DNA from 3 places in the Colwellia sp. BRX8-4 genome. Region 3 is predicted to be linked to each of the others. Evidence: predicted binding sites of a transcription regulator. Region 3 holds the regulator's gene; each other region holds the start of a gene.
What was found. The regulator FNR, encoded in region 3, switches genes on or off when oxygen is low (the NO sensors DNR and NnrR bind a similar motif). The targets are predictions, from matches to a motif close to TTGATCTAGATCAA.
Positions count from the first base shown of each region.

Region 1: a site for FNR is predicted at 2,445-2,458, ahead of H4J56_RS05350 (adenosylcobalamin-dependent ribonucleoside-diphosphate reductase). Genes of this name have one in related genera too.
Region 2: a site for FNR is predicted at 6,324-6,337, ahead of yegQ (tRNA 5-hydroxyuridine modification protein YegQ). Genes of this name have one in related genera too.

Region 1 is NZ_JACGVS010000004.1:113,046-123,637, reverse strand. Features, by position in the region: gene H4J56_RS05355 (NrdJb) at 1-177, opposite strand, end outside; gene H4J56_RS05350 (adenosylcobalamin-dependent ribonucleoside-diphosphate reductase) at 211-2,367, opposite strand; gene zapE (cell division protein ZapE) at 2,573-3,688, opposite strand; gene H4J56_RS05340 (YhcB family protein) at 3,865-4,320, shown strand; gene H4J56_RS05335 (Do family serine endopeptidase) at 4,412-5,767, shown strand; gene H4J56_RS05330 (trypsin-like peptidase domain-containing protein) at 5,894-6,943, shown strand; gene H4J56_RS05325 (diguanylate cyclase domain-containing protein) at 7,160-8,071, opposite strand; gene H4J56_RS05320 (response regulator) at 8,156-10,592, opposite strand, start outside.
Region 2 is NZ_JACGVS010000010.1:88,614-99,205, reverse strand. Features, by position in the region: gene parE (DNA topoisomerase IV subunit B) at 1-1,082, opposite strand, end outside; gene H4J56_RS10385 (YqiA/YcfP family alpha/beta fold hydrolase) at 1,140-1,739, opposite strand; gene H4J56_RS10380 (metallophosphoesterase) at 1,741-2,502, opposite strand; gene H4J56_RS10375 (DUF1249 domain-containing protein) at 2,508-3,002, opposite strand; gene H4J56_RS10370 (NUDIX domain-containing protein) at 3,003-3,641, opposite strand; gene tolC (outer membrane channel protein TolC) at 3,837-5,198, shown strand; gene H4J56_RS10360 (HDOD domain-containing protein) at 5,305-6,147, opposite strand; gene yegQ (tRNA 5-hydroxyuridine modification protein YegQ) at 6,419-7,819, shown strand; gene H4J56_RS10350 (YfhL family 4Fe-4S dicluster ferredoxin) at 7,827-8,072, shown strand; gene H4J56_RS10345 (thymidylate synthase) at 8,131-8,964, opposite strand; gene H4J56_RS10340 (sulfite exporter TauE/SafE family protein) at 9,013-9,834, opposite strand; gene ptsP (phosphoenolpyruvate--protein phosphotransferase) at 9,871-10,592, opposite strand, start outside.
Region 3 is NZ_JACGVS010000009.1:22,829-33,420, forward strand. Features, by position in the region: gene H4J56_RS09270 (hypothetical protein) at 1-348, opposite strand, end outside; gene ccoN (cytochrome-c oxidase, cbb3-type subunit I) at 679-2,103, shown strand; gene ccoO (cytochrome-c oxidase, cbb3-type subunit II) at 2,114-2,758, shown strand; gene H4J56_RS09285 (CcoQ/FixQ family Cbb3-type cytochrome c oxidase assembly chaperone) at 2,764-2,958, shown strand; gene ccoP (cytochrome-c oxidase, cbb3-type subunit III) at 2,951-3,913, shown strand; gene H4J56_RS09295 (FixH family protein) at 4,077-4,571, shown strand; gene H4J56_RS09300 (heavy metal translocating P-type ATPase) at 4,661-7,069, shown strand; gene ccoS (cbb3-type cytochrome oxidase assembly protein CcoS) at 7,099-7,311, shown strand; gene H4J56_RS09310 (sulfite exporter TauE/SafE family protein) at 7,317-7,994, shown strand; gene fnr (fumarate/nitrate reduction transcriptional regulator Fnr) at 8,033-8,752, shown strand; gene uspE (universal stress protein UspE) at 8,902-9,828, shown strand; gene ttcA (tRNA 2-thiocytidine(32) synthetase TtcA) at 9,939-10,592, shown strand, end outside.

The DNA of each region.
Region 1 (10,592 bases), on a different contig from region 3:
ATAAAGAGCATGGTCTGATACTGGCGGTTTTATTTTATAAGTAGAACCAATTAACATTTCAGGACGTTTTGTACTTTCGGTGAGTTTATCCGCGATGCCTTTTATTTTTTCTTTAACAGGCAGCTGATCAGCAACTAACACCTTAACCGCAGTGATCGCTTGATTAATTTCTCTCATTATTAGTTTCCTCGTTATTTTTTGCCAGGGCTTTTAGAGCTTACCGTAGTAACCTTCTTTTAAAGCGTCATGAAGATTTGCAGCCGTATGCGTTTCGCCGTCGTAAACCACCTCTTCATTACCTTTCGCTAAAATCTCAGTGCCATCGGCTAAGGTAAACTGATACGTTACATTAGCGAGTTCTTCGTCTTTTACTAATACGCCTTGATGGACTTCTGGGTTAAAACGAAAAGTCGTACAGCCTTTCAAGCCCTGGTCGTATGCATACAAATAGATATCTTTGAAGTTTTCATAATCGATATCAGTTGGAACATTAATTGTTTTTGAAATAGACGAGTCTATCCAGTATTGTGCCGCAGACTGAATATCAACATGTTCTTTAGGAGCGATGGCATCGGCAGATACAAAATAGTTAGGCAGCTTTTTATTGTCATCTTCGCTATATGCCAAAGCATCTTTATTGATAAAATGACGATATGCCAGCAGTTCATAACTTGAAACAGCGACGGATTCTTTTGATTTCTTACCTTGACGAATAATATTGCGGTGATATTCATGTGCAAAGCTTGGTTCAATACCATTAGATACATTATTACCTAGACTGAGCGCTAAAGTGCCTGTGGGTGCTATTGAAGAATGATGTGTAAAACGGGCGCCAACCTCAGCTAACGCTTCGACAAGTTCAGGATTTTCTTCAGCGATACGCTGCATATAACGACTGTATTTTGCGTGCAGAACTGAACCTTTTATTTTATCCGCCACTTTTATGCCGTCTTTTATCATTTCGGGGCGTTTTACTAGCATTTGCTGAGTTACCACGAACGTTTGTGCAAGTATCGGCGCAGGACCTTTTTCTTTTGCTAAATTTAACGCTTCTTGCCACCCCGTTATCGCTAAAACTTTTGATACTTTGTCAGTAAAAGCCAGGGCTTCAGGACTATTATAAGGTATTTTTAATAATGTCAGAGCTGAGCCTAATCCTAAGTACCCCATACCATGACGGCGCTTACTTTGAATTTCTTGCTGTTGTTCAGGCAGTGGTAAGCCATTAATTTCTACTACGTTGTCGAGCATGCGGGTAAAAACTTTAATAACTTCGCGGTATTTATCCCAATTAAATTTCGCACTAGAAGTGAAAGGTTGCTCAACAAATTTAACTAAATTTACTGAACCCAGCAGACAAGCACCGTTGGGCGGTAATATTTGTTCGCCGCAGGGATTACTTGCACGTAGTTTTTCACAAAACCAGTTGTTATTCATTTCGTTAGCATGGTCAATGAGTAAAAAACCTGGTTCAGCATAGTCAAATGTATTGCTCATTATCATATCCCACAGCCTAACAGCTGGTATCGTGCTATAAATTTTACAGGCGATTTTACCTTCATGATTCAATACATAATTATGTTTTTTAATATAAGCGTTATCAAAATAATTCTCTTTGAAGAGTATTTTATCCCGATCGGTGATAGCGATATCATCGGCAAGTAACTCTTGGTGAGAAATAGGAAAATTGAGTAACCAGTCTTGTTGATTTTTTACAGCAGCAATAAATTCATCACTGATCAGTAGTGATAAATTAAATTGCCGTAACCGACCATCCTCGCGCTTCGCTAAAATAAAACGTTTAACATCAGGGTGAGAGATATCAAAAACCCCCATTTGCGCACCACGCCGCCCGCCGGCAGAACTAATGGTAAAACACATTTTATCGAAGATATCCATGAACGACAGTGGACCTGAAGTTGTGGCACCGGCGCCAGCAACAAAGGCACCACTAGGTCTTAAAGTTGAGAATTCATAACCAATACCACACCCCGCCTTTAACGTTAGGCCTGCTTGGTGCACCGCAGTTAATATACCCGTCATTGAATCGTCGATAGTGCCTGAAACCGTGCAGTTTATTGTTGATGTGGCGGGCTTAAATTTTTTGGCACCTGCATTTGATATTATTCGTCCCGCAGGATAGGCGCCACATTCCATCGCCCAAACAAATTTCTCGTACCACTTTTTCTTATCTTTATTTTCTATATCCGCGAGCGCTAAGGCAACTCGATGAAATGTTTCTGAAATAGTATTCTCTTGCGGGTGGCCATGTTTGTCTTTTAAGCGGTATTTTTTATCCCAAATATCAACTGAAGCGGCTTGTAATTTAATACTTGTCGCTAAGCCTGGTGAAAAAGCGTTTGTCATCAGCATTCCTTTATCATTTTATTTTTGGTGTATATTACCTATAAAAATAAATGACAAAAGCCAAAGCACTACATATTGCGATCAAGATCAATAAACAACACAACATATAGCTAGTTAGCGTAATAACGCTAAAATTGGCATAAAAAAATGCCGATCGTTAAATCGGCATTTTTATAATTATCTTTAAGTAAGTTTTACTATCTCACTAAGGTAAGTGCTTACTTGCTAAATAATCATGTGACTGCATTTCTTGTAAACGACTTAAACAACGTTTGAACTCAAATTCCAAACCACCGTGGCTGTATAAATTTTCCATTTCGACTTCAGCAGAAATAATTAATTTTACATTACGTTCATAAAATTCATCAACCAAGGCAATAAATCGACGGGCCGCATCTTCACGATCGACACTCATTTGTTTAACATTTGCTAATAATACCGTGTGATACAAACGACTTATCTCCATATAGTCAGTTTGACTACGTGCGGATTCACACAACACCGAAAAGTCAAAGTGCACAATACCGTCTGACTCTTCAATCGCCGATAATGAGCGATTATTTATTTTAACGTCAACATCTTTCTTACCTGGTTTGACCGACAATTGAATAAAATATTGCGCCAGGTTTTCACTTGCCTCTGCATCAAGTGGAGCATGGTAAATCTCGGCTTGCTCTAGGGTTCGCAAACGGTAATCAATACCGCTATCGACATTTACCACATCACAATGTTTATTGATGAGTTTAATAGCTGGTAAAAAACGTTCGCGTTGCAAACCATTTCGGTACAGACCGTCAGGTATAATATTTGACGTTGCCACTAAAGTAACATTATGTGCAAATAATTCTTCAAACAAAGCGCCAAGGATCATTGCATCGGTAATGTCGGAAACAAAAAATTCATCAAAACAAATAATACAGGTTTCATCAGCAAAACGTTTGGCAATTATTTTCAATGGGTCAGCTTGCCCGGTTAATGTTTTTAATTCTTGATGAACACGGTGCATAAAGCGATGAAAGTGAACACGCATTTTATTTTCAAAAGGCAAACAATCATAAAATGTATCAACTAAATAAGTTTTCCCTCGACCAACGCCACCCCAAAAATAAAGTCCTTGTATGGTTTTGGTTTCAGATGAGGCAACAATGCGCTTCCAGCGATTAAGCACCTTCTTAAATCCTTCAACGGGTAAGGGTTTATTTTGAAGATCTTCATAGAGACGCTGTAAGTTTTTTACCGCATTTTCCTGCGCATCGTCATGTAAAAAATCATCACGAGTTAAATCTTCATTATACTTATCTAGAGGTGAAAGCTTGATCATTTATTGGCCACTTATATTTTGTTTCACAAAGTCTTTACAGGACTAATGAAATATTTTCTTGAAATTAACAAATTCGCAATCATATTCATTAGGTAAGCGCGAACAGAAGCGCTATTATACAAAATAAGTTCCCATATTTTTACTAATTTTATTGAATATAACGAGGGTTTGACACTATGGATATAGTTTTAGCAATTTTTCTTTTATTAGTTGGTGCGGCAATAGGTTTTGTTGCTAGTCGTTTTTTATCTGCATCAGTCCAAGACAACCAGAAACTTAGTGAACGCGTTAGTAATAGTGAAGCCGCTTTAGCGCAATATAAACTCGATGTTGCAGAACATTTAGATGATTCAACAATACTTTTGGACAAAATGAATAGCACTTGCCAAACAGCCATGTTGCAAATGGAAAAAAGTACGCAGTTATTAAAACAAGCAACACCTTCAGACGTTGATGGCATGCCTTTTTTCTCAAAAGAAACACAAGAACAACTTGCACAAACCGTATCATTACGTCACAGCCGAGCCGAACGTAAGAGTGAAGAAACAAGCACAGAACCACCACTTGACTACTCAGGTCAAGCGAGTGGACTTTTTGCCGACAAGAAACAAAGTGTTACAAATGTAGGCTAATGTTCTTTGGAACTAACGCACACAGCATAGGTCTTTAGTTAAGTATAAAATTACATTAATCATTTATGTTTATAAGAAGGTTGTCTCTTTTATGAAAAAACTGTCTGTTTTAGCAACAAGTATTCTTCTTTCCGGCTCTATTGCCGTGGCAAGTTTGCCCGTCCAAGCCAATTTACCTTTTTCCGTTAGTGGTCAACAGTTGCCAAGTTTAGCGCCGATGCTAGAGAAGGTTACTCCGGGTGTCGTGCTAATTTCGGTTACTGGTACCCACGAAGATAAATCTAAAGTACCAGATGCTTTAAAGTTTTTCTTTGGTAATCCTCAACAAAACCAAGCAAGAAAACGTGAATTTCGAGGTTTAGGCTCAGGGGTCATTATTGATGCTGCACAAGGCTACATAGTCACTAATAATCATGTCATCAATGAAGCTGATGAAATTCAAATAACGTTAAAAGACGGTCGTCAAATCACCGCCAAGAGAATTGGCTCCGATGCCAGTAGTGATATCGCTTTACTACAAATAGACGCTGAAGATTTAATTGAAGTAAAATTAGCTGACTCAGATGATATACGAGTTGGAGATTTTGCCGTTGCCATTGGTAGCCCTTTTGGTTTGGGGCAAACCGTCACTTCAGGTATTATAAGTGCTTTAGGACGTAGCGGATTAAACGCGCAGAATTACGAAGACTTTATTCAAACTGATGCTGCTATCAACAGCGGTAATTCAGGTGGTGCACTCATTAACTTACACGGTAAACTTGTTGGCATTAATACGGCGATATTAGGCCCTAATGGTGGCAATGTGGGTATTGGCTTTGCCATACCCAGTAATATGGTCGATAACATTGTTAGACAATTGATTGAGTTCGGCGAAGTTCGCCGTGGTGTACTTGGCGTGTTAGGCCGAAGTGTCAATGGTGAAATCGCCAAGGCACTAGAACTCGAGTCGAGCCAAGGTGGCTTTATCGAGCAAGTCGTTGCTGATTCTGCTGCTGCCGATGCCGGCATTGAGTCTGGTGATGTTATTACCAAAGTGAACGGAAAAGTGGTAAAAACGTTTGCCGCCATTCGAGGAAAGATTGGCTCAATTGGCGCAGGCAAGTCTGTTGAATTAACGGTCATCAAAAAAGACGGCTCAGAAAAGACTTATGACGTTACGCTTAAAAAACAAGAAACAGCAAAAGTAGAGGCCGCAAGCATTCACAGAATGTTAGATGGCGCTGAACTTGAAAATAGTACGAATGATCAAGGTATTGATATTAAGTCAGTCGAAGAAGAAAGTCCCGCCGCCGCTATTGGTTTACAAAGAGGTGACGTGATCAGCGGAATAAACCGCACGCGTATAAAGTCTATAGGTGAATTACGCAGTTACTTAAATGATAACAAAGGGGTTTTTGCGCTCAATATTGTCAGGGGTAATAGCACATTATTTTTAATGATCCGCTAACACCGCAAGGGTGATAATGGACTTATCTAAAGGCTCTTTATGAGCCTTTTTTATTTTTCAAACTATAAGATTAAAGCAGACCTATGCTATGCTAGCGATATTAAACACTCATCATAAAAATTAATTTTGAACATAATAAACCTAATAAAATACATTGTTCGTCCAGCCAGTTATGGCGTGATGTTAGCTGTCACTTTACTTCTATTAGTGCCAGAGTTACGCAACAACACTTTGCAAGTACTACAAAACAATCAACCACAACAACAACCATTATCTTATGCAAAAGCAGTAAGTACCGCCAGTCCTGCTGTTGTTAACATCTATTCAGAAGATATAAGCACTAGCCCTGTCTATGGTGCAAAAGCGAGAAGATCTACCCGCTTAGGTTCGGGGGTTATTATGGATTCTAACGGATATATATTAACCAATTTTCACGTCGTACAAAATGCTGATTTAATTAATGTTGATCTGCAAAATGGCCAACGTTTTCCTGCAGAACTTATTGGTTATGATACTTATACTGATTTAGCCGTCCTTAAAGTAGACACAGCGAACCTACCGGTTATTCCACAAAGAGCTGATTTACAATCACTTGCTGGTGATGTGGTTTTAGCGATAGGTAATCCACTAAATTTAGGACAAACAGTGACTCAAGGCGTGATAAGTGCCACAGGTCGTAGCGGTTTAAGTGTCATTAATTATTTAGAATTATTACAGATGGACGCGGCCATTAATGATGGTAATTCCGGCGGCGCGCTTATTAATACTAATGGCGAACTGGTAGGTATTAATTCAAGAAAGTTCATTGATACAGAAAGGAATATTCAGGGAATATTTTTCGCCGTTCCTTATTCACTCGCCCATAAAGTGATGAGAAAAATAATTGCTAATGGTCGGGTAATACGTGGCTACTTAGGCGTAAGTATCAACTCGCTACCAAACAACTTTAAAGGTTTTACTATTGCTGGCGTTGAAAAGAACAGCCCTGCCTTTAGAGCTGGCTTACAACCGGGTGATATCGTTTACCAGATTAATAATGTCGCCATTAGTTCATTTATACAAGCACAAGATATTGTGGCTGAAACTCAACCTGGCACCGTATTACCTTTTAAATTAATACGAAAGAAACAGTTAATAGAAGTATCTGTCACTATTTCTGAAAAGGCAAAAGATTAGCCAGTGATTAAATGATAATGCCAAATGTTTTTTATCTCTTGCGCCAAAAGTTAACAAAAATTTGGCGCTGTTGATAAACAATTTGCCTAGTTCGTTCAGCTCGTTCAGCTCAGCAAGACAGTGATTAAATTATAACGCCATGGGTGTTTTATCACTTGGCTAAAAATTAACTAACATCCGGCGCTGTTGATAAACAATTTGCCTAGTTCGTTCAGCTCAGCTCAGCTCAGCAAGACAGTATTGATTACGGCCATTGTTTTTCGCCTGATAGAGTAAACTGTCCGCTTTTTTCATAACATTAGCGACAACAACAGACTGAGACGACTTAACCACCACAGCACCAACACTGACTGTTAATTGTGGCGACACACTAGAATACTGATGTTTGATTTTTTTATCTTTGATCGCTTGAGCAATATTACTGAGCATAATTTCAGCGCCCGCTTTATCACAATCAGGTAAGATGAGCACAAATTCTTCACCACCATAGCGTGCGATAAAGTCTCGTGGTCTTACACAGATTTCACGAAGCGCCTGTCCGACTTGCCTTAAAGCAACATCGCCAGCGCCATGACCGTAGCCATCATTATATTGTTTAAAGTAATCTATATCGAGAATTGCCACGAGTAAATTGGTATGCTCATATTTATTTGCTGCAACTTCATCTTTTAAAACAAGATCCATCTTACGCCGGTTATTAACCCCTGTTAAGGCGTCAATATGAGCAATTTCATCTAACATTTTACGTTGACGAATTAATTCTAAATGCATCATCACGCGAGCAATAACAATGTTGGGTTTAAAGGGCTTATAGATATAATCACAGCCGCCTAAATTAAAACCACGCTCTTCATCATCATCATTAGCTAAACCTGTGATAAAAATGACCGAAATATTGATTGTCTTAGGGTCATTTTTCAAAGAATCGATGACCTCAAAACCAGAAATATCAGGCATAATCACATCTAATAAGATAAGATCAGGAAGATGTTTTCTAGCAAGTTCTCTGGCTTGTTTACCATTTTTCGCAAAAATAATTTTTGCTTGTTCCTGCAACAACTCTTTTAGCATTTTACGGTTTGCTTTATCGTCATCGACAATTAAAATGATTTGCTCTAAAGTTTTCATTTTCCGCTATCAACTTTTTTCTTTTAAAACAGATAATAATCAAGCCAAACTTGACCCACTAATACTCACTTGCCCTTGAGCCGACTAATAGACAAGTTTATTCCTTAATGCTTCGATACGGTTTAATGCGCTAGCGTATTCGATATCTTCAACTAATTCGACAATATTATCAACAAGTTCAACGAGATCACTTCCTCGGGTATATTCGAGTAACTGCGGTAATAAGTCTTCGACTTCTGCATCTTCTTTTTTAAGTAAGTCGACAATAGAATTTAACAGTACGAGTAGTAACTCTTTGTTAATGGCCTTTTTAGGCTCATCACTTAATAAATCTGTATTGCTATTAGTCAAGGTCGCTAAGGCTGATAATATCTTCTGGTGTTCTGTTATCAGTTGTCTCATGAGTGATAAACAGTTCTCAGGTTGCTCTTTTATTTTTCCTTCTAGCTCTGCTGATAACTCAGCTAAACAGAAGGCACCAATGTAAGCGGCATTAGATTTCAAAGAATGAACCATGCGATATAAACTTTCAACGTCTTTATCTTGGTAAGCTTGCTCTATTTTTTGAGGAATTTTTAGGGTACTTTTATGAAAGTCGATAACGAGTTTTTGATAAATATGCTGTCTGCCACCCATCGCCTGCAAGGCTTTCGCACTGTTTAAGCAACTCAGTTGTGCAATGCGATCCATTAATGTTTTTTCGGGGTTATCCGAAATCAACTCAGTAATATCAATATTTTGCTCTTTAATATCGACAGATTTGTTTACCACGGCATTAATTTTATCACTTAAGTATTTTGCCATTAAACTAAATAACGCGTTAGGGTCAATCGGTTTAGTAAAATATTCATTCATACCGGCTGCCAAACATTTATTGAGCTCATCTGGCATCGCGTGAGCTGTCATGGCAATAATAGGCAGCTTTTTAAATTGGGCTTGTTTTCTAATTTCTTGTGTGGCCGTTACCCCATCCATTTCAGGCATTTGAATGTCCATCAAAACTAAGTCATAACTTTTATTGGCTAATTTCTCTAAAGCGACAAGGCCATTTTCTGCAACATCAACATTCGCTTGGGTATCTTCTAAAAACCCTAAAACAACCTGTTGGTTTAACTCATTATCTTCAACTAATAATATGTCGGTTGTTGAAAAATCCATTAAACTTGCATTTTTTATGCTGTAAAAGTCTTCATCAGGGGAGATTTTCAATACATCCATCATCGCCTCTAATAGCAAGCTGGCATTAACAGGTTTCTCTAAGAAGCCATCAATACCCGATGAATGTGCTAACGGCATGGCATCACTTTTATCAAATGCCGTCACCATTAACACTGCTCGAACGTTATATTGATTTTTATCATCTTGTATCGCTTTAGCAAAAGCAATACCATCCATTTTGGGCATACGCCAATCAGTAATAACCAAGTCATAAGATTTATGATTACTTTTTGCCGTTGCTAACAATGCTAATGCTGTTTCTGCGCTGGCTACGGCGGTAATTTCACAATGAAACTCTTGTAACAACTCAGTAATAACATTCAAGCAAAGCTCATTATCATCCACCACTAAAATATTAAGTCCTTTAATAGCGTCAATATTTATCAGCTCATTGCCCGGTAAATCGCTTTTTTCACAGACAATATTAAAGCTAAATTTACTGCCTTTTCCTAACGTACTCTCAACCCAAATCTCACCACCCATCAAACCACTTAACTCTTTACAAATGGATAAGCCTAAACCTGTGCCACCAAATTTTCGGGTAATTGAACTGTCTGCTTGGGTGAACGACTGAAAGAGGTTATTCATTGTTGATTGTTCGAGACCGATACCTGTATCACTCACACTAAATTCAAGCGTAAGCTGATTACTATCATCAGCCATTAATGACTGTTTAGCCAGACCGACTTCAATAAGGATATGTCCTTGTTCGGTAAACTTAATAGCATTACTCACTAAGTTAACTAAAATTTGCTGCAGGCGAACCGGATCAGACTTGATATGCTTTGGCACATCACTATGTACTTTAACAATAAGCTCTAAATCTTTAGCATGAGCACGCAACGCACAAATATTATTGGTTTTCTTAATTAAGCCACCCATATTCATTGTTACCGACTCTACTGACATTTTACCGGCTTCAATTTTGGAGAAATCTAGAATATCGTTAATTAGCCCTAAAAGCGCTTGAGAAGCGTCTTGGGTTTTGCTAATTAAGTCTTTTTGATGGGGATTTAAATCCGTTTTCAGCGTTAAATAACCTAAACCGATAATAGCATTCATCGGTGTGCGAATTTCATGACTCATTTTAGCCAAAAACTCACCTTTTGCTTGCATCGCATATTCGAGTTCAACGGTACGCTCAGCGACTTTCGTCTCTAAACTGCGGTTAATATCTAGCAAGGTTAAATGCGTTTCAACACGCGATAATAGTTCGTATTTTGAGATAGGTTTAGTTAAATAATCATTACCGCCAGCAGAAAAACTTTCAACTAAGTCAACGACTTGATTTTTAGCCGTTAAA
Region 2 (10,592 bases), on a different contig from region 3:
TGTTCATTTAACCATAAACTAAAAGAATCTTTTACCACACCGGTAACGAAAGCGGCGCATTGTCGAGAAGATAAACGTTCTTTAGTTTGTCCTGCAAATTGTGGTTCTTGCATTTTCACCGATAAAATATATGAACATTTGTCCCATATATCATCTGGCGTTAATTTTACACCGCGAGGAATGAGGTTTCTAAATTCACAAAATTCGCGCATTGACTCCAATAAGCCTTGGCGTAAACCATTGACGTGTGTACCACCTTGGATGGTTGGAATTAAATTGACATAACTCTCTCCAATGCCCTCTCCACCTTCAGAGAGCCAAGTTACGGCCCAATCAGCGGCTTCATGCGAAGAAGAAAAAGTCCCAACAAAAGGGTCTTCAGGTAAACAAATACAGCTTTTAAGAGAATCTTTCAGGTAGTCGACTAATCCATCTTCGTAATACCATTGATATTTTTTATCTTCATTCTTGTCATGGAACTTGATGGTCAAGCCTGGACATAAAACAGCTTTCGCTTTTAATAAATGTACTAAGCGACGCACTGAAAAATTTGCTGAGTCAAAATATTTAGGATCAGGCCAAAACTTTACGCGTGAACCGGTATTTCTTCGGCCAACCGTTCCGGTTTCATGTAACTCTTCAACTTTTTCACCATGCTCAAAAGCCATTTCATACACTTTACTGTCACGGCGAACTGAAACATCAACTCGGGTAGAAAGTGCGTTAACCACAGAAATGCCAACACCATGCAAACCACCAGAAAATTGATAATTTTTATTAGAAAATTTACCACCGGCATGAAGTTTACAGAAAATAAGCTCAACACCTGAGACACCTTCTTCGGGATGAATATCGGTTGGCATGCCTCGACCATCATCAATAATTTCCAGTGATTGGTCTTTATCGAGCACAACGGTGATATTTTGCGCATGCCCAGCCAAAGCCTCATCAACCGAGTTATCAATAACTTCTTGGCCTAAATGGTTAGGGCGAGAAGTATCTGTGTACATACCTGGACGATGTCGTACTGGGTCTAAACCACTGAGGACTTCAATGGAGTCTGAATTATATTGTTCGCTCATTTAACTATTCTAATAATGATTATGATTAAAAAATGTTTTAATACCTATCGGTCTACTTTATTGACTCGTTGGGTATAAATTAAAAAACATCGCAATTTTAGGTAACACTTTCGAGTAATCAATAAAGCTGTGATCCCCGCCTTGCTGGACAATTATTTGGCAGTCACAATATTTATCGACAGCTTTTTGATAATCTAACACTTCATCGCCTGTTTGTACCATGACCAAGTAATTATTTTTCGAAATAAATTGTTGTTCAAGGCTTTTTAATGACTCAATAAAATGCTTTTCAATGTAATAAACTTCCTGTGTGTAAGGATTAGTTTGTTCACCTAAATAATCAACTAATAATTCAAAGGGCTTTACCGCCGGATTAATTAATACGGCTTTGCCTTGATATTTCTCTGATAAATACGTTGAAAAATAGCCACCTAGTGATGAACCAATAAAATACCAAATGTTTTCTTTATCGCTTTTTGAGTCTATTAGTGTCGTTAATTGTTCGATAACAGCCGTTGGTGACGAAGCTAACTGAGGGCTAAAAAATGAGACTTCGGGAAAATGTTCATTAAAGTAATGCTTTGTCAGTTGTGCTTTCATCGATTGTGGTGATGAATTAAAACCATGTAGATATAAAATATTAACCTGTTTAGACATTTTATTCCTTTGTTAAAAAGTAGCTGTCTGACTTTATTTTTCCATCAGTAAATAGCGAAAAAACACGATAGCCTGGCCCTTGTCCATTTGAAGCACCAGCGCTTTTATTGGTGTCAAATTGAATCGATGTAGCGGGACAAGTAAATAAGGGAATGGCTGGTGATTGGTCTGAATACAAGGTTAATGCTTGATGCACATGACCACAGGTAATGGCTTTGATACTCGAAAACTTATTAATCGTTTGCCAAAACTCTGCTTGATTTTCTAAACCGTGTTGATCAATAAAATAACCAACATCTAATGGGTGATGATGCATCATCACTAATTGATGTTTTTTATCATCAACGATTGACTCAAATGCAGATAAATCGCTTGGTGTTACCAGACCTTTCGGTGTTTCACTTTTACTATTAAGTAAAACAATTTGCCAATATTTATCATTAAAGACTTTTTCACGATTGAAAGGAGGAACAGATAAATATTTATCCAATAACTCGAGTTCATCATGATTACCCGCCAAATAATAAAAAGGTATCGCTATGTCACTTTCAACAACAGCTTGCACAAAAAGTTGATAAGACTTTTCACTATGGTCTTGAGTTATATCACCGGTGAATACAATAGCATCGACTAAATGCTGATTTTTAATGTCGTCTAAAACACTGACTAAATTATGGTAAACATTAGCACCATGATGCAAACCATCTGTTTGAGAAAACAAATGGCAGTCGCTTATTTGCGCAATTTTAAAAATAGAAGACAAAAGGATTACTCAAAAAGTGATAAGTTGACTTGGCCTAACTTTAAACAAAGTTGCAGCCATTCTTTAAGAAACTGATTAATTTGCTCTTTTTCATCAGGTAAATGCATTTTACTATTAGGATAATCGTAACGAGGTTTAACTTGTTTGATGTCTTGATTACTGATCACCTCAGCCATTCGAGCATCATGATATAAACGGATAATCATTTTGGGACGTAAAATGTGGTCAAATACCGTTTTATTATTGTTATCTTCTCCAGTAACGACTGCTTTTGTCTTAGGCAGTTCTTGGCGAATACTCACCAAGCTGGTGTAGCGAGTAATTTCGAGTATTGTTATCTTGTAAGATAAAAAATCAGAAATAAAAAAACGCCGCTCATCACCAACCGCTTCTTCATCGTTATGACTGGCCAATAAGCGAACTAAAAACATATAGTTAACTTCACAAAGATTCATTAAGGTTGATAATCTTGGCTGATATTTTTTACTTTGCTGTATCATTTACGAAGACCATTTCTGCTGTAGTTGATGAAAGTTATTCTGTAGCCATTGTAACCCAATTATTGTTGCTGCATTGGTGATTTTTCCATTTTCTAACAACGACATGGCTTGTTCTCTTGACATGACATGCAACAAAATATCTTCACTTTCAGTTTCTAAACCGTGCACCCCTGAGACATTTTTGCTATCTATATTAGCAACATATAAATGTATAACTTCGCTCATACCACCAGGACTTGAAAAATACTCCAGCACTTTATCGAGTTGATTAGCATTTAACGTTAAGTCGGCTTCTTCTTTAGCTTCTCGAATAGCAACATCAATAGGCGATTCATCTTGACCAAACATACCGGCGACAAACTCTAATAGCCATGGCGTGTCTCCTTGACCAATAGCGCCAACTCGAAATTGTTCGATTAACACAACACGATCATAGGTCGCATCGTAAGGAATAACGACTACCGCATGACCACGTTCAAAAACTTCGCGCGTTAATACTTTACTTTCGCCACCATCAAATAATCGATGACTAAGTTGATACTCATCCATTTTAAACACACCTTGGTAGCAGGTTTTTTGTTGATAAATAGTGACGTCTTTATTTGAAAACTTTGATGGTTTTGTATTTTTGTTAGGCATTGAGTGGCTTTATTTCCCATATAAAAATTTAAAATAAATGAAGATACTATAATAAAGCGAGCACTAGCATAAAACATTTTGTTACACTAGAATGCATTCGCAAACACTTATTTTATTTAGCTAATTCAAAAATCAAGATACGATAGTATCATAATAATATAGCGTACATGGCACACTCAAAGGAATAGCTCACTCATGAAAAAAACAATTACGGCACTGATCATTGGTTTGGTTTGTGTAACTAATACTACGTTAGTTAACGCTGAAGATTTATTGGGCGTTTATCAACAAGCACAAAAAAATGATCCTACCGTATTGAGATCAAAGGCTTTATTTAACGCATCAAAAGAAGGCATAGATCAAGCCAGAGCTGTTTTATTACCAGAGATCAGTGCTTCAGCTAGCTACACAATGAGTAAAGATCAATTTATTCCAACATCGGATGATGGGCAATCATCAAATAGAACATTGACCAATAAATCTGATACTTTGCGCTATGGCTTGAGTTTAAGTATGTCATTATACAATCATAGTACATGGTTAAGATTAGATAATGCCAAAAAAGCCGCGCACCGCAGTGATGTTTCTTATCAAGCAGCAAAACAAGAATTGATTGTTAGAGTAACGACCGCTTATTTTGATGTTTTAAGTGCTAAAGACGATTTAGATTTTGCTAAAGCTGAGAAAGCGGCTATTGAGCGTCAATTAGAACAGACAAAACAACGTTACTCTGTTGGTCTAAAAGCAGTAACAGACGTGCATGAAGCACAGTCGCAATACGATAATGCCGTTACTTCTGAAATTCGCGCTGAAAACAGTGTTTACACTGCAGAAGAAGCGTTAAGGGTAATTACCAATGTGTATCCAAGAGACTTAAGTGTTTTAAACACTGAACGTTTCAGTACCTCACGCCCTATACCCGACAGTGCAAACGAATGGCAACAAACAGCAGAAGCAAAAAATTTAGATTTAATTAGCCAAAAAATAGCGGTTGATGTTGCTAAAGAAAATATTAATATCGCAAGATCTGGTCATTATCCAACATTAAGTTTATCGGGCAGTTATGGTGCTAGAGATCAAGATAACGAAGTAAACAATGCCACTTTTGAAAACCCTGCTTTAGATAGTCAGTCTATCGGCATAACGTTAAACGTACCTATTTATTCTGGTGGCGCTACGTCAAGTGCTGTTCGCGAAGCACAGAGCAACTATGTTGCTGCCAGCCAAGATTTAGAGTTAACTTATCGTAATGTTGTTCGTAATACACGTAATGCTTACAACACCGTTATTGCTGCTGTTTCGGCAATCAAAGCCCTTGAGCAATCTGTTGTTAGTGCTGATAGTGCATTAAAAGCAACGGAAGCTGGTTTTGAAGTAGGAACTCGTACTATTGTTGATGTGTTAGATAGCACGCGTAATTTATATAACGCAAAACGTAACTTATCATCAACGCGCTATAATTATGTACAATCAATTTTATCGTTAAAACGTGCGGCAGGTACAATCAGTGAGCAAGACTTAATCAACATCAATCAAGGGTTAAGTGCCGCTAAGTAAGCTTATTAAACTTCCTTTGTGAAGTATTAATTGTAGGTTTAAAAGTTATAGATATAAAAAAACCCTGATATTTCAGGGTTTTTTATTGTCTACAACTTTATTGTTATTAACTAAACATAGTTTTTACATCAGTAACCATCTGTTGAAATTCTTCACTTTTCATAAAGTCCACGTCAGGTAAAATACCTTTATTCACATAGCTTTTTAATAACACTTCACAGGTTGATACATTCTTGAAAATACCGTTGTGAATAGCACCTGCACGAATGAAGTCCAAATAATGAGTTTCAGAAGGTAATACCGTTAAATCACTCCAACTGGTTACTAAAGTGACAAATTCATCTGAGAATCCCCACGCTTTAGTCACTTCTCCACCAATATCCGCAGCTAACTTAGCAATAGCTTGCTGTAAAAAAGTCGGGTTAGCGAAAACATCAGGATGATTTTCAGCTTCAGTTAAAATGGGTAAAACACCTATATTATGAACCAGTGCCGCCAATGTTAAGGTGTCTAACGTTAATGATGTGTGTTTATGGTCTTGGATATAAAAAGTCATTAAACTGATGGCAACTGCGGCTACATCGACGGTTTTTTTCCATGACTTTTTCAAATACATTGAAACTATTTCATTTTTTGAAACAAATACTTGCTCTAACGCCATCGCTGTTGCGATACTTTTGATTTGGCGCAAACCAATGCGAGTTACAGCCTGGTTGACTGTTTCAACTTTAACAGAACGTCCTAAAATAACGCTATTCGCTACTTTCAACATACCCAAAGATAAAGCAGGGTCATGACCGATAATATCACTCATTTGTTTTAAGTTAATGTTTGGGTCATCCGCCGCTTGGCGCACTTTCAGTGCTACTTCTGGCAAGGTTGGAAGTACAAGCGCATCTTGTTTAATTTTTTCTACTAAAATTGTATAAAGGGCATTTTCAGTTCCCATAGTCTCACCTTAATTATTATTATCATTTGTCAATTATCAATTGTATTACATTAAAAAGTAGCACAGTTTTTTGCTTATATTATTATTTTAGGTCAAATATTAGTAAATTTTTCAATACTGTATCTTTATTAGACAAATGCTCAAATATTTAAAATTCTAGTTTTTAATCACTTAATATGATTTTCATCAAAGAACCGCCTGATAAGCTGTTTACCTATGACAAACGATGTTTTTATAATACCGCTAATATAAATCATCTATGTTGTTCATTATGCTAAAACCTGAATTATTATCGCCTGCTGGAACCTTAAAAAATATGCGTTATGCTTTTGCTTACGGAGCTGATGCTGTGTACGCAGGGCAACCCCGTTACTCTTTACGGGTGAGAAATAATGAATTCAATTTAGAGAATCTTAAAATTGGTATTAATGAAGCTCATTCCCTAGGTAAAAAGTTTTACTTAGTCAATAATATTGCTGCACATAACAGTAAATTAACAACGTTTATTAAAGATATTACGCCCGTTATAGCAATGCAGCCCGATGCCCTGATCATGTCTGATCCCGGCCTTATCATGATGGTACGGGAAAAATTCCCTGATATGCCAATTCATCTATCTGTGCAAGCTAATGCGGTTAATTGGGCAACCGTAAAGTTTTGGTATCAACAAGGTGTTGAGCGCGTTATTTTATCACGTGAATTATCGCTTGATGAAATTGAAGAGATTCGTTTTCGATGCCCTGAAATGGAATTAGAAGTTTTTGTTCATGGTGCTTTATGCATGGCATATTCTGGTCGTTGCTTGTTGTCTGGTTACATTAATAAACGCGACCCAAATCAAGGAACATGTACAAATGCTTGTCGTTGGAAATATGATAGCCACCAAGCAAAAGAAAACGAAACCGGTGATATAATAGCGGTACAGCCAGACATTAAAGTAAAACCAGAACTATTTATCCCTGATTCAGCTAAAATCATTATTCCAGAGCAACAACCAATTGAGGATATTATTTTATTGCAAGAGCAAGGTCGACCCGGTGAATATATGCCAGCATTTGAAGATGAGCACGGTACTTATATAATGAATTCAAAGGATTTACGTGCCGTTGAACATGTAGAACGTTTAATAAAAATAGGCGTGCATTCATTAAAAATTGAAGGTCGAACTAAATCATTTTATTACTGTGCTCGAACAGCACAAATTTATGGCCAAGCTATTTCTGATGCTTTAAGTAATAAACCTTTTAATCAAAATTTAAATACCGATTTAGAACATCTTGCTCACCGAGGTTATACCCAAGGTTTCTTAAAACGTCACCGCCATAGTGACACACAAAATTCTGATTACGGTTATTCAAAAAGTGATACTCAGCAATTTGTTGGTGAAATATTAGGCCGCAACGAAATAACAGGTTTAGTAGAAATAGAAGTAAAAAATAAATTTCTAGTCGGTGACCGTTTAGAGTTAATGACACCGCTAGGTAATACATCTTTTGTTTTATCTCATATGGAGAACGCCAAAGGTGAAGTTATTATTGACGCAAAAGGGTCCGGTCATAAAGTATCAATTTCGTTAGTAACTGAGCACGATTTAACTTTTGGTATTATTATGCGCTACCTTAATGAAGGTGGCACAACACGCCAACCGTTTACACAAAATCAAGTAGCGTAATAGGGCCATGGCACTGATTATAGAAGATGCATGTATTAACTGTGATATGTGTGATCTAGAATGTCCTAATGAGGCCATTGCATTGGGTAGCATGATTTATGAAATTGACGTGGATAAATGTACTGAATGTGTTGGCCATTATGACAAGCCGACTTGTATTAGCGTTTGTCCTATTGATTGTATCAAAAAAGATCCAAAGCATAATGAAAATGAGCAAACGTTATTAGCTAAATTTATCGCTATGCATGGTTAACAGCACCTACTACGACTGAAACAATAACGTGCAATTGCTCAGTCGATTAAGTTTGTATTTAGACAGATATAGCGGCTTTTATATGAGCGTGGCATTGATAATTCACTAATTCAAAGTCTTCAAAAGTAAAATCAAAAATACTTTTTATCTCAGGATTAATTTTCATAGTTGGCAAAGGTAGCGGAGTGCGACTTAGTTGTTCATCAACTTGTTCCATATGGTTTGAGTATAAATGAGCATCTCCGAAAGTATGAACAAAATCACCTAGCTCTAAATCACAGACTTGGGCGATCATCATGGTAAATAGTGCATAACTTGCAATATTAAAGGGTACACCTAGAAAGATGTCGGCACTGCGTTGATATAATTGACACGACAGCTTGCCATTGAGTACATAGAATTGAAAAAGCGTATGGCACGGGGGTAATGCTTGCTTGCCCTGTGCAGCATTCTCTGCAGGGCTTATAGATGTATCAGGTAATAATGCAGGATTCCAAGCGGTAATAATATGACGTCGTGAATCTGGGTTATTTTTTAAATCATCAATCAATTGTGTAAGTTGATCAATTGTTTCGCCATTGGCTGATGGCCAATTACGCCACTGTACTCCATATACAGGCCCTAGTTCGCCCGACTCTGTTGCCCAAGCATCCCAAATTTTAACGCCATTCTCACTTAAGTAAGCAATATTAGACTCACCTTTAATAAACCATAATAATTCATGAATAATTGATTTTAGATGACATTTTTTAGTGGTGACCAGTGGAAAGCCTTTTGCTAAGTCAAAACGCATTTGATAACCAAAAATACTTTTGGTGCCTGTACCTGTGCGGTCTGATTTTTGTACGCCGTTATCACGAACATGTCGCATGAGATCTAAATATTCTTTCACTGTCTTTCCTTCTCTAAAAAATTTTAATTTTAAACAAACGCTATTGTACTAACTTAATATCATTTTAACTGCTACTAGCATCAAAAATATCGCAAATGCTTTCTTGATAGTACCAACCGGTAGCTTACTCGCCGCTTTAACACCTATTGGGGCAAAAAGAGAAGACGTAATAATGATACCAAGCAAGGCAGGTAAATAAACATAGCCTAAGCTATATTTGGGTAAATTCTCTTCTCCCCAACCAGCAATCACATAGCCGCTAACACCAAATATGGCCACAACCATACCACTGACCGTGGCAACACCAATACATTGGCGTAGAGGGACTTTAAAGTAACTTAATATCGGGACTAGAATAGCACCACCAGCAATGCCCATTAGACTTGCTAAAATACCAGTAAAAAAGCCAATACCTTTAACAATGATATTTTTGGGTAGTTTTTCATCATCATTGTGATTAATTAATTTATTTTTCTTCGCTCGATTTATAGCAATAAACATATAAGACGAAAGTAAAAAAACAGCAATAGCAAAAGTATTTTTTAGTGCAACAACAGAAAGCATATCAGCAATAAATCCGCCAAGTAACGATCCTAATGCAATCGCCATCATGAGTTGCTTAGCAAGTGGCCAAGGTATATTGCTATTACGGTGATGAGCTAACGCCGCGGAAAGTGAAGTAACAACAATAGTGGCTAACGAGGTCGCAAGCGCCATTGGCATAACTAAGTTCGGTTCAATCCCTAGCTGCGGTAATAAATACACCAAAGCGGGTACAATTATCAACCCGCCACCTATGCCTAAAAGACCAGCAGAGAAACCGACCACTGAGCCGAGTAACACGCAAATTAGAAAGATACTTAATAACATTGTTTACTGCTTTTTAAGTTAAATTAACCGGATACATTACCTACCGGCACGTACGAAACTACTTAAACCGAATTGTTCAAGTTGTTCATTTAAATAACTGTGTACTTGTTTGGATGTAGAAAGGGTTAACACATGCGCCAACATCATTTTTACTTGATGAAAATCAACATGGCGGATCACCCATTTAATTTTTGCGATATTATGCGCGTTCATACTCAATTTGTCATACCCCATCGCTAATAATAATAAAGCGCCTGCTGGTTCACTGGCTAGCTCGCCGCATAGGCTCAAGGGTACCAATGAGCGAGCTGATTGTTCAGCAATATGGTTAAGCGCTCTTAAAACAGCTGGATGATATGAATTATATAACGCTGATACGCGGGCATTATTTCGGTCAACTGCTAATAAATATTGAGTTAAATCATTACTACCCACCGAAAAGAAATCAACTTTACTGGCTAATTCAGGCAATTGATAAATAATACCTGGCACTTCGATCATTATACCAACTTTTGGACGAGTGAGCTTTTCTTCACCGATAAAATCAAGTTCACCAGACAGTTCATAATAAGCTTGATTGATTAAGCGAGTTGCTTCGTCTACCTCTAAAGTACTTGAAATCATCGGCAACATAATCTCTAAATTATTTAAGCCAACATTCGCTCGCAACATTGCTCGTACTTGTAAGAGAAAAATTTCAGGATGGTCAAGTGTAATGCGAATACCACGCCAACCAAGAAATGGATTATCTTCATTTA
Region 3 (10,592 bases):
TTTTTTTTCTACTGTTAACCATAACCGCCAAACCATATTATCTTCAGAGCAGCTACCTAACATTGTTTCTGCAACAAAATAATTTTTCTCTGTGGTGATGTCCTCAGTAAAAAACAAGGGAATTTTACCCATAAACATTGTTTTTCCTTCCATGTAGCCAACGACACTATACGAATCTTCAGCGGAAAAGTTATCCTTAAGCAAATGATCTTTTTTAAGTTCAACCCGTATATCAAAAGGGTGTTCTGTTAGCACTTTTCCAACATTAAACTTAACTAACATCCTGCCAAAAATGGTTTTAACTTCACAGATGCTTTGCGAAGTTAAACACTGAAATGGCAAACTCACTTGTTGAGATTTTTCTTGGGCGTCACAGCTGACAATGCTGACTAAAAAAAAAGCGATTAATAGCCTTTTGTAATTAAAATTATTAATAGGACAGTCTCTCTTTGGTGCTTTATGTACATTAATCGTACTAAGCTTTTAAATATTATTGATCTACAACAAAATTACTGCATATTCTAATGACTTTTCGATGCAAAATTATTACTATATACGGGAGATTTTTTATCGCTAGATGAAATTTATATTTTCAATTGTAACTTATCATTGGCGCTTAGTTTTTTTAATCATAAAAAATCGTTTTACGTTAACAATTATAACTGCGGAAACCATAACATGTCTCAAAGTAATGCGTCATCAGTAGACTACAATTTTGATGTTGTACGTCAATTTACTGTTATGACAGTAATATGGGGAATTGTCGGTACCCTCGTTGGTGTTCTAATTGCAGCTCAATTAATTTGGCCTGCGTTGAATTTCGAAACACCTTGGTTGACCTACTCCCGTCTTCGTCCACTTCACACTAATGCAGTTATCTTTGCATTTGGTACAAGTGCCTTATTTGCTACCTCTTATTATGTGGTTCAAAGAACCTGTAAAACAACATTATTTGGCGGCAAACTTGCTTCATTTACCTTTTGGGGCTGGCAAGCAGTTATTGTGCTCGCTGTTATCACGCTTCCTATGGGCTACACATCAAGTAAAGAATATGCTGAATTAGAATGGCCCGTTGACATTTTAATTGCCATTGTATGGATAAGTTACGCCATCGTTTTCTTTGGGACACTCGTTAAACGTAAAACCTCGCATATTTATGTTGCTAACTGGTTCTTTGGTGGCTTTATACTAACTGTTGCGGTATTACACATTGGTAATTCAATGGTAATTCCTGTTTCTATGATGAAGTCTTACTCTATCTACTCAGGTGCTATCGATGCGATGATGCAGTGGTGGTATGGACATAACGCCGTTGGCTTCCTATTGACCGCTGGTTTCCTAGGTATGATGTATTACTTCGTACCCAAACAAGCTGAACGTCCAGTTTACTCTTATCGTTTATCTATTGTGCATTTTTGGGCATTAGTTTCTTTATACATTTGGGCTGGCCCACATCACTTGCATTACACTGCACTGCCAGATTGGGCTCAGTCTGTTGGTATGGTAATGTCTATCGTGTTATTCCTACCTTCTTGGGGTGGTATGATTAACGGTATTATGACGCTTTCTGGCGCATGGCATAAACTTCGCCATGACCCGATTCTTCGCTTCTTAATTGTTTCATTGTCTTTCTACGGTATGTCTACCTTTGAAGGTCCTATGATGGCAATTAAATCTGTAAATGCACTTTCTCATTACACTGACTGGACCATTGGTCATGTGCATTCTGGTGCTTTAGGCTGGGTTGCTATGGTGTCAATTGGTGCTATGTACCATTTAATTCCAGTGCTATTTAATCAAGGTCGCATGTACAGTATTAAGTTGATCAATGTGCATTTCTGGTTACACACAACAGGTATTGTTTTATATATAGTTGCTATGTGGATTTCAGGTGTCATGCAAGGGTTAATGTGGAGAGCGGTTAACACCGATGGTACGCTAACTTACAGCTTTGTTGAAAGTTTAACGGCATCATACCCATTCTACTTTATCCGTTTCGTTGGTGGTGTATTAGTTGTTGCTGGTTTCTTATTGATGGCTTACAACATGTTCAAAACTATCTATGCTGAAGACGAAAGTCTTAAGCCCGTTGCCATAGATTAGGAGGCTGACGATGAAAAATAAACATGAAAAATTTGAAACAAATGTTGGTTTGTTTGCTATTTTCACTATTCTCGCGATAAGTATTGGCGGCTTAGTTGAAATAACACCGTTGTTTTTTCAAAAAGCAACGACAACACCTGTTGACAACCTCAGACCTTACACCGCTTTAGAAATGGAAGGTCGTGATATTTATATCCGTGAAGGTTGTAATGTATGTCATAGCCAAATGATACGTCCTTTTCGCGCTGAAACTGAGCGATACGGGCACTATTCAGTCGCTGGTGAAGGCGTATGGGAACATCCATTCTTGTGGGGTTCTAAACGTACAGGTCCTGACTTAGCTCGTGTTGGTGGTCGTTATAGTGACGATTGGCATCGTGCGCATTTACTTGACCCTCGTTCAGTGGTTCCAGAGTCGAATATGCCTTCGTTTAGCTGGTTAGCTGAAAACAAGTTAGATGGCGAATTAACCGAGAAGAAATTAGCTACTTTTAATTTCTTAACGCGCAATCGCAGCCATAAAGATGAACAAGGTAATCGTATCCCGTTATATTCAGCTGCAGATTTAGCCGGTGCTAAAGACGCGGTTAAAGATAAAACGGAAATGGAAGCTCTTATTGCTTATTTGCAATCTCTCGGTCATGCGTTGAAATAATGATGATGGATTATGGCACCCTCAGAGGGTTAATAGCTTTATTAATATTGGCACTATTTATTATTATTGTGGTTTGGTCTTATTCTAAAAAGCGTAAAAGCGCTTTTGATGAAGCTGCAAACTCTATCTTCGAAGAAGATAAAGAAAAGACTGAGCTTAATGACGTGAATGGCAAACAGGAGACTAATAAAAATGTCTAGCTTCTGGAATATATGGGTTTGGGTTTTAACCCTAGGAACTTTAGTCGGTTGTTTTTTACTACTTCGCTATTGTTTAAAGAACTTTGCAGGTGTTCCTGAAGGTGAGTCAATGGGACACACCTTCGATGGCATCGAAGAATTGAATAATCCACTGCCGCAATGGTGGAGTACATTCTTCTTATTAACTATCATTTGGGCTTTTGGTTATTTAGCACTCTATGGTTTAGGTAATTGGACTGGATTTATTGGTTGGAAAAGTTCTAACCAAGGAATTTTGAATCTTGCTGAATCTAAAGCGCAGATAATCGCCGCAAAAGAAAATGGTTATTTAGTACAGTATGACCGTGAAATTGAAGCCGCCGATTTAAAATATGGTCCAATTTTTGATGCCTATGCTGCACGCACCATTGAAGACTTAGCCACTGATGAAGAAGCGTTAAAAGTAGGTCAACGCCTATATTTACAAAATTGTTCTCAGTGTCATGGTTCAAATGCAAGTGGTACTACCGGTTTCCCTAACCTAACCGATAAAGACTGGTTATACGGCGGAGACCCACAATCGATTAAGCATACACTTCTATATGGTCGTAATGCTAACGGTATGATCGCTTGGGGCTCAGCATTAGGTGATCAAGGCGTTAAAGATGTTGCCGCCTATGTACTGAGTTTAAGTGGTCGTGAAGTTGACGTTGCCAGTGCTGCTGCCGGTAAAGAAAAGTTCGCTCTGTGCGCAAGTTGCCATGGTGCTGACGGTAAAGGTAGTTTAGCTATGGGTATTCCTTTAGGAGCGCCGAACTTAACTGACAACATCTGGTTGTATGGCGGCTCTCCACGTGCCGTTGAGTCATCTATTAAAAATGGTCGAGCTGGTGTAATGCCCGCATGGAAAGATATTTTAGGTGAACAAAAAATACATCTTGTTAGTGCATATGTGTATAGTTTATCGCAAAAATAACTGCGTTTAATTAGTCTCAATATATCAGCCTTGCGGTATTATTACCGCAAGGTTTTTTTATATCTTCCAAGCCAAGAATAGTGAGTAAATTGTTGGTTTTTTAATAGTTCCCAATAGAAAAAAGTCGTATAATACGCGCACTTTCACCGACTGAATTTTTAATATGAAAACATCTTGGTATAAAGAGCCTTGGGCTTGGTTCGTTTTTATTCTCCCCGCTACCGCGGTTGTTGCTGGTATTTCGACTTACTTTATTGCTAACCATAATCCCGATCCATTAGTCGTTGGTGATTACTATAAAAAAGGTAAAGCAATTAACCTAGAAGTCTCTAAAGTAAAGCTTGCCCAAAAATTAGGGATGCGCTTTGCATTAAAACTGCAAGATAACGAATTAATTATCAAACCTACCGGTATTGATAAAGTATTCCCGGTGTTAAATCTTAATTTTTATCACCCGACTCTTGCTGATAGAGATTTCTATTTAGCACTCACGCCTGACGGTAATGGCTATTTTAGGCATGTCTTTGATGAACCAGTAAAGGGAAAATGGCGCTTAACCATAACGCCTTTTGAGAATCACTGGAAAATTCAAAATACTATTTTCTTACCTCAAAGTGAATTTATCGATATTATTCCTAATGTTAGAGAAGCTAACTAAGCGCCAATAGTCTCTATTAGCTTAGGTGTTGATTAACCTCACCTAAGCAACACCTCTATAAAAACCAATTATTTGCTTGGCCTCAACATATGAAAACACTTTGTTATCACTGCAGTGAAATTGTTCCTAATGGGTTAGATTTATCAATAAAAATTGAGAATACCATGCAGCCGATGTGCTGTATTGGATGTCAAAGTGTTGCTCAAGCGATTATTGATAACGGTTTAGGTGAATATTATCGTTTTAGAACAGCTCCCGCACTAAAAGGTGAGCCTCTAGTTCCTGAGCAGTTACAACGTAATAAGTTACTTGATGATGACAGCCTACAAAGTGAATTTACTTATAAAAATGATGAATATAACGAAGCAATTTTAACGATTGACGGTATAAGCTGCGCGGCATGTGCGTGGCTTATCGAAATGCAACTTATCAAGATAAACGGCTTAATTAAAATTAATGTAAATGCCACGACACAACGTGCAACTGTTCGATGGAATAATAGTGAAGTACAACTTAGTGAGCTGATTAATCATATCAGAAATATTGGTTACCAAGCCCTCCCTTTTAAAGCTAGTACCGCCGAAAAACTTAACAAAACTCAAAGTAATAATTATATTAAACGCCTAGGTATCTCTGGTATTTTAATGATGCAAGTCATGATGATCGCTTTTGGCTTATACTTTGGCGCCTTTTCTGGCATGGATGAGTACAACTTAATCTATTTACGCTATGCGAGCTTATTTTTGACCTTACCTATTGTCACCTATGGCGCATTACCCTTCTACAAGGGAGCTATTAATGCTTTAAAAGTGAAGCGTTTATCTATGGATGTTCCTGTTGCTATAGCGATTTCACTGGCATTTTCGGCCAGTGCTTGGGCAACAATCACTCAGCAAGGTGAAGTCTATTTTGAATCAGTATCGATGTTCACTTTTTTACTACTTATTGGTAAATTTTTAGAATTTAGAGCAAGAAGTCGCGCCGCGGAAGTCTCGGCTAACTTGCTTAAGTTAATGCCGATGATAGCGACAAAACTCATTGATGATAAAGGAACAGAAAAAGAAGTCATACTACCAGCAAAAAAACTTCGTCCTCTCGATATTGTACTCATAAAACCAGGCGAAGTGGTTCCCGCTGATGGCACAATAATTACAGGCAGCAGCCAACTGAACGAAGCGATGTTGTCGGGTGAGCAGTTACCCTTAAATAAATCAATAGGCGATACTGTCTTTGCAGGCACTATAAATGGTGACGGTAATATCAACGTTGAAGTTAAACAAGCCAGTGAACATTCTTTTTTAAGCCAACTGATCAGATTAAGTGAATCATCTCAGGCGCATAAACCCAAATTAGCAAAATTATCAGATAAAATCGCTCAATACTTTGTTGCGGTTATTTTACTAACCGCTATAGGTACTGCATTTTATTGGCAACAGCATTTACCTGAAGAAGCTTTTTGGATCACCTTATCGGTACTCGTTGCTACCTGCCCTTGCGCATTGTCACTGGCAACCCCCACAGCGTTAACCTGTGCGACCACACGCTTAAACCGTGAAGGTATCATGATCAAATCTGCACATGTTATGGAAACATTACCAAAATTAACCACTATTGCTTTTGATAAAACAGGTACCTTAACTTCTGGTGATTTTTCTATTAATGAAATAAAGCGCTTTAATAATAAAAAGCTTAACTATAGCAAGCAGCAGGTTTTAGCTATAGCAGCAGCGCTCGAGTCTTATTCTGAGCACCCTTTAGCCAAACCGTTTAAAGCATTTCGTGATTACTCCTACCATACTCAAGCCGTTGAAATTAAATCTGGTGCTGGTATTCAAGGGAAAGTGAACGGTCAATACTTTCAAATCGGTAAACCTAATTGGTTGCTTAGCGAATCAAGTATGTTGGCAGAATTTGCGACGGCTTCTTGCCTATTAGTAGCAGACAACCAATTAGTCGCTGCTTTTTACTTAAGTGATGAAATTCGCAATGATGCCCAAACGCTGTTAGATGACTTAAAGAAAAGTAATATTTATACCATCATGCTATCGGGTGATAACCCTGCTGGCTGTAAAAAAGTTCAGGCATTGCTACATTTAGACGAGATACATAGTACTTTGACTGCGGCTAATAAGATGGCGATAATAAAAAATCAGCCTAAAAACTCAACCGTTGCTATGGTCGGCGATGGTGTCAATGATACGCCAGTATTCGGCGCAGCCCATGTCTCGATTGCTATGGGGAGTGGCACCGATATAGCTAAAAGTGGTGCCGATGTTATCTTACTCAATAATCGTTTAAAGTCGATAACAACATTAAGACAGGTCGCCAATAAAACTCGTCGCATTATTTGGCAAAATTATTTTTGGGCATTCGGTTATAATGCTATCGTATTGCCCCTTGCCGTCTCAGGCTACATTACTCCCTATATGGCGGTTATAGGTATGTCTGCAAGTTCGATATTGGTTATCACTAACTCGTTACGTTTATTAAAAAAGTAAACGCAAACTTATAATAGAGCATAAAGACCATGAGCATTATTTATATTTTGATCCCCATAGCGATAATCCTAACCTCTATCGCCATTTATTTATTTTTTTGGGCAGTAAAAACTGAACAATTTGATGATTTAGAGAAACAAGGTATGAGTATCTTGTTTGATGAAGATGAAAACACTACCACCAAAAAGTCCACTGAAACCCATAGCGAAAATACAGCTAAAAATGATACGGGTAGTAAATAACAGCCATGTTGAGTATAGATTATTTATCGGCATTCATCATCGGCTTGTTAGGTTCGGGACATTGTATCGGTATGTGCGGTGGTATAACAACGATGTTAACATCTGCTATATCACCGCAACAAAAAGGCAGCGATAAATTTAAGCTGGTCGGTGCATATAATGTTGGCCGAATTTTTTCTTATAGCTTAATTGGGGCAATCGTTGGATTTAGTAGTTCTATTGCAATAAAGAATATTGGCGTTCCATTAGGTTTTTTAAGGTTATTTGCAGCGGTATTTTTAATTTTATTAGGCTTGTATTTAGGCCAATGGTTAATGTGGCTATCAAAAGTTGAAAAAATGGGTAAGTTCCTTTGGCGCTATCTATCCCCGTTAAGTAAAAGGTTTATTCCCATTAATAATGCTAAACAAGCGCTAGCATTAGGAGCAGTCTGGGGATGGTTACCTTGTGGTTTAGTCTACTCAACATTAACTTGGTCCTTAGCCAGTGGAAGTGCCCTCAGTGGCGCCCTAATTATGACCAGTTTTGGTTTAGGTACTTTACCAGCCTTGTTAAGTCTTTCACTTGGCTCTTTTGGTATAAAGTCGTTGGTAACAAACACGAAATTCAAGAAAATAATGGCGCTAATGATAATTTCATACGGAATATACAGTTTAATGTTTGCATATAAGCAATTGTTTTAATATGATCGATAAATTAGGGATAACTCATTTAGGTTAATATGTATAAAAAGCCATGTTCTACATCTCAACATATTCATTGTCAAAACTGTAGTATCAGCGAGCTGTGTTTACCTTTCTCTTTAAATGATAAAGAACTCGATACACTAGACAGCATTATTGACCGTAAACGCCCTATTCATAAAGGCGAACAAATTTTCCAAGATGGCGACAAAATGCAAGCTTTATACGCTATTCGCTCTGGAACATTCAAAACATTTACGGTTAATGAACAAGGTGAAGAACAAATTACCGGTTTTCATTTAGCGGGTGATTTATTAGGTTTTGATGCTATTGCTGAGTCAGAGCATCCTAGTTTTGCAAAAGCCTTAGAAACATCTATGGTCTGTGAGATACCTTACAATACTTTAGATTCATTATCGAATACGATGCCTAAGTTGAAAAAACAAATTCTTCGCATGATGAGTTCCGAAATCCGCTCAGATCAAGAAATGTTAACGCTACTTAACCGCAAAAATGCTGAACAACGCTTAGCAACTTTTATTTCAACCTTAGCCAGTCGCTATCATGCACGGGGTATGTCACTAACAGATTTTCGCCTAACGATGACGCGAAGTGACATTGGTAATTATATTGGTTTAACGGTTGAAACCATCAGTAGATTATTAAATCGTTTTCAAAAAAATGAATTAATCACAGTTGATGGAAAACTCATCACAATACTTAATATGGATAAACTTAACGAGTGTGCTTCACTGTAGTTTATCGCTTTTTTAAATAATTATAGATAAATGCTTAACATTAAAGATGTTAAGCATTTTTTTTATTGAAATATTATGATTTAAAGCAAATAATATCTATTAATTATGGTCTATTATTAATATTATTTAATAACTAGGGAGTAAATATTATGGATAAGTATAAAAAAATATTAGCCGTTATTGATCCAACCACTGAAAATCAAAAAGCGTTGAAACGTGCGATTGAATTAGCACGACATAGTGGCGGACAGATCACTGCATTTTTAACCATTTATGATTTATCTTATGAAATGACCACCATGCTTTCTGGCGATGAGCGAGAAGCAATGCGTCAATCGGTTATTAATGATCGTAAACTATGGTTAGAAGAAAAGATTTCAGAAACTGATCACCAAGACATAACCATAGATACCTGTATTATTTGGCATAATCGCCCATTTGAAAAGATCATAAAAAAAGTACTGGCTGAAAACTTCGATATTGTCATCAAAGGCACCCATCAACATGACAAGCTAAAGTCGGTTATTTTTACGCCAACAGATTGGCATATCTTAAGGAAATGTCCCTGCCCAGTATTACTGGTTAAAGACCATAGCTGGCCAAGCAATGGTAATTTACTTACCGCACTCAATATCGGTAGCGATGATGATGAGCACAAAGCGCTTAATAATAAGTTAACCCAAGAATCAATAGTGTTTTCTTCACTGATTAAAGCCAATGTCCATTTAGTGAATTCTTATCCAGGTACGCCAGTAAATATTGCCATTGAAATTCCAGAGTTTAACGCCTCTGAATATAACGACACTATGTTTAATCATCACAAAAGTGCGATGAAAGACCATGCTAATAGCTTTAATATTCCGCTTAAAAATACCCATGTTAAAGAAGGTTTACCTGAAGATGTTATTCAAAGCATTTCTAAGCACGTTGATGCTGAATTAGTTGTGTTAGGTACTATTGGTCGAACGGGGATTTCAGCGGCACTTATTGGTAATACTGCAGAGCATGTCATTGACCGCCTTAACTGTGATGTCTTAGCGATAAAACCTGATGGTTACCTCTCGCCATTAGCTTAATATTGAAATATGTAAATATCCATTAAAAAGCCGAGGATTTCCTTGGCTTTTTGCTATACTACGCGCGGTAAAATTCATACTTTTTATTTCAAATATCTCTAGGAAACACTATGAGCGCTCAATCAGCGACACCAATAACATCTTTAACACCCAGCCAAAAAATACAGCTGAGTAAACTTGAGAAGCGCTTAAGACGACATGTTGGCCAAGCTATCGCGCAATATAATATGATAGAAGATGGCGATAAAATAATGGTGTGCTTATCGGGTGGCAAGGACAGTTACGCCCTTCTGGCTATTTTAATGTTGTTAAAAGAATCAGCGCCCATTCATTTTGATATTGTAGCCGTTAATCTTGATCAAAAACAACCCGGTTTTCCTGAGCATATCCTTCCCGAATACTTAGAAGCTTTAGGTGTTGAATATAAAATTGCGCAAGAAGATACCTACTCTATTGTTAAAGATAAAATACCTGAGGGGAAGACCACCTGCAGTTTATGCTCTCGTTTACGCAGAGCTATTTTATACAAGGTCGCGGCAGAAATAGGCGCAACTAAAATTGCACTAGGCCATCATCGTGATGACATGGTTGAAACACTGATGCTAAATATGTTTTATGGCGGTAAATTAAAATCAATGCCAGCAAAATTGGTCTCTGATAATGGTGAGCATGTCGTCATTAGACCGTTAGCTTTTTGTAAAGAAGCAGAACTCATCCAATATGCACAACTAAAAGCGTTCCCAATTATTCCTTGTAATTTATGT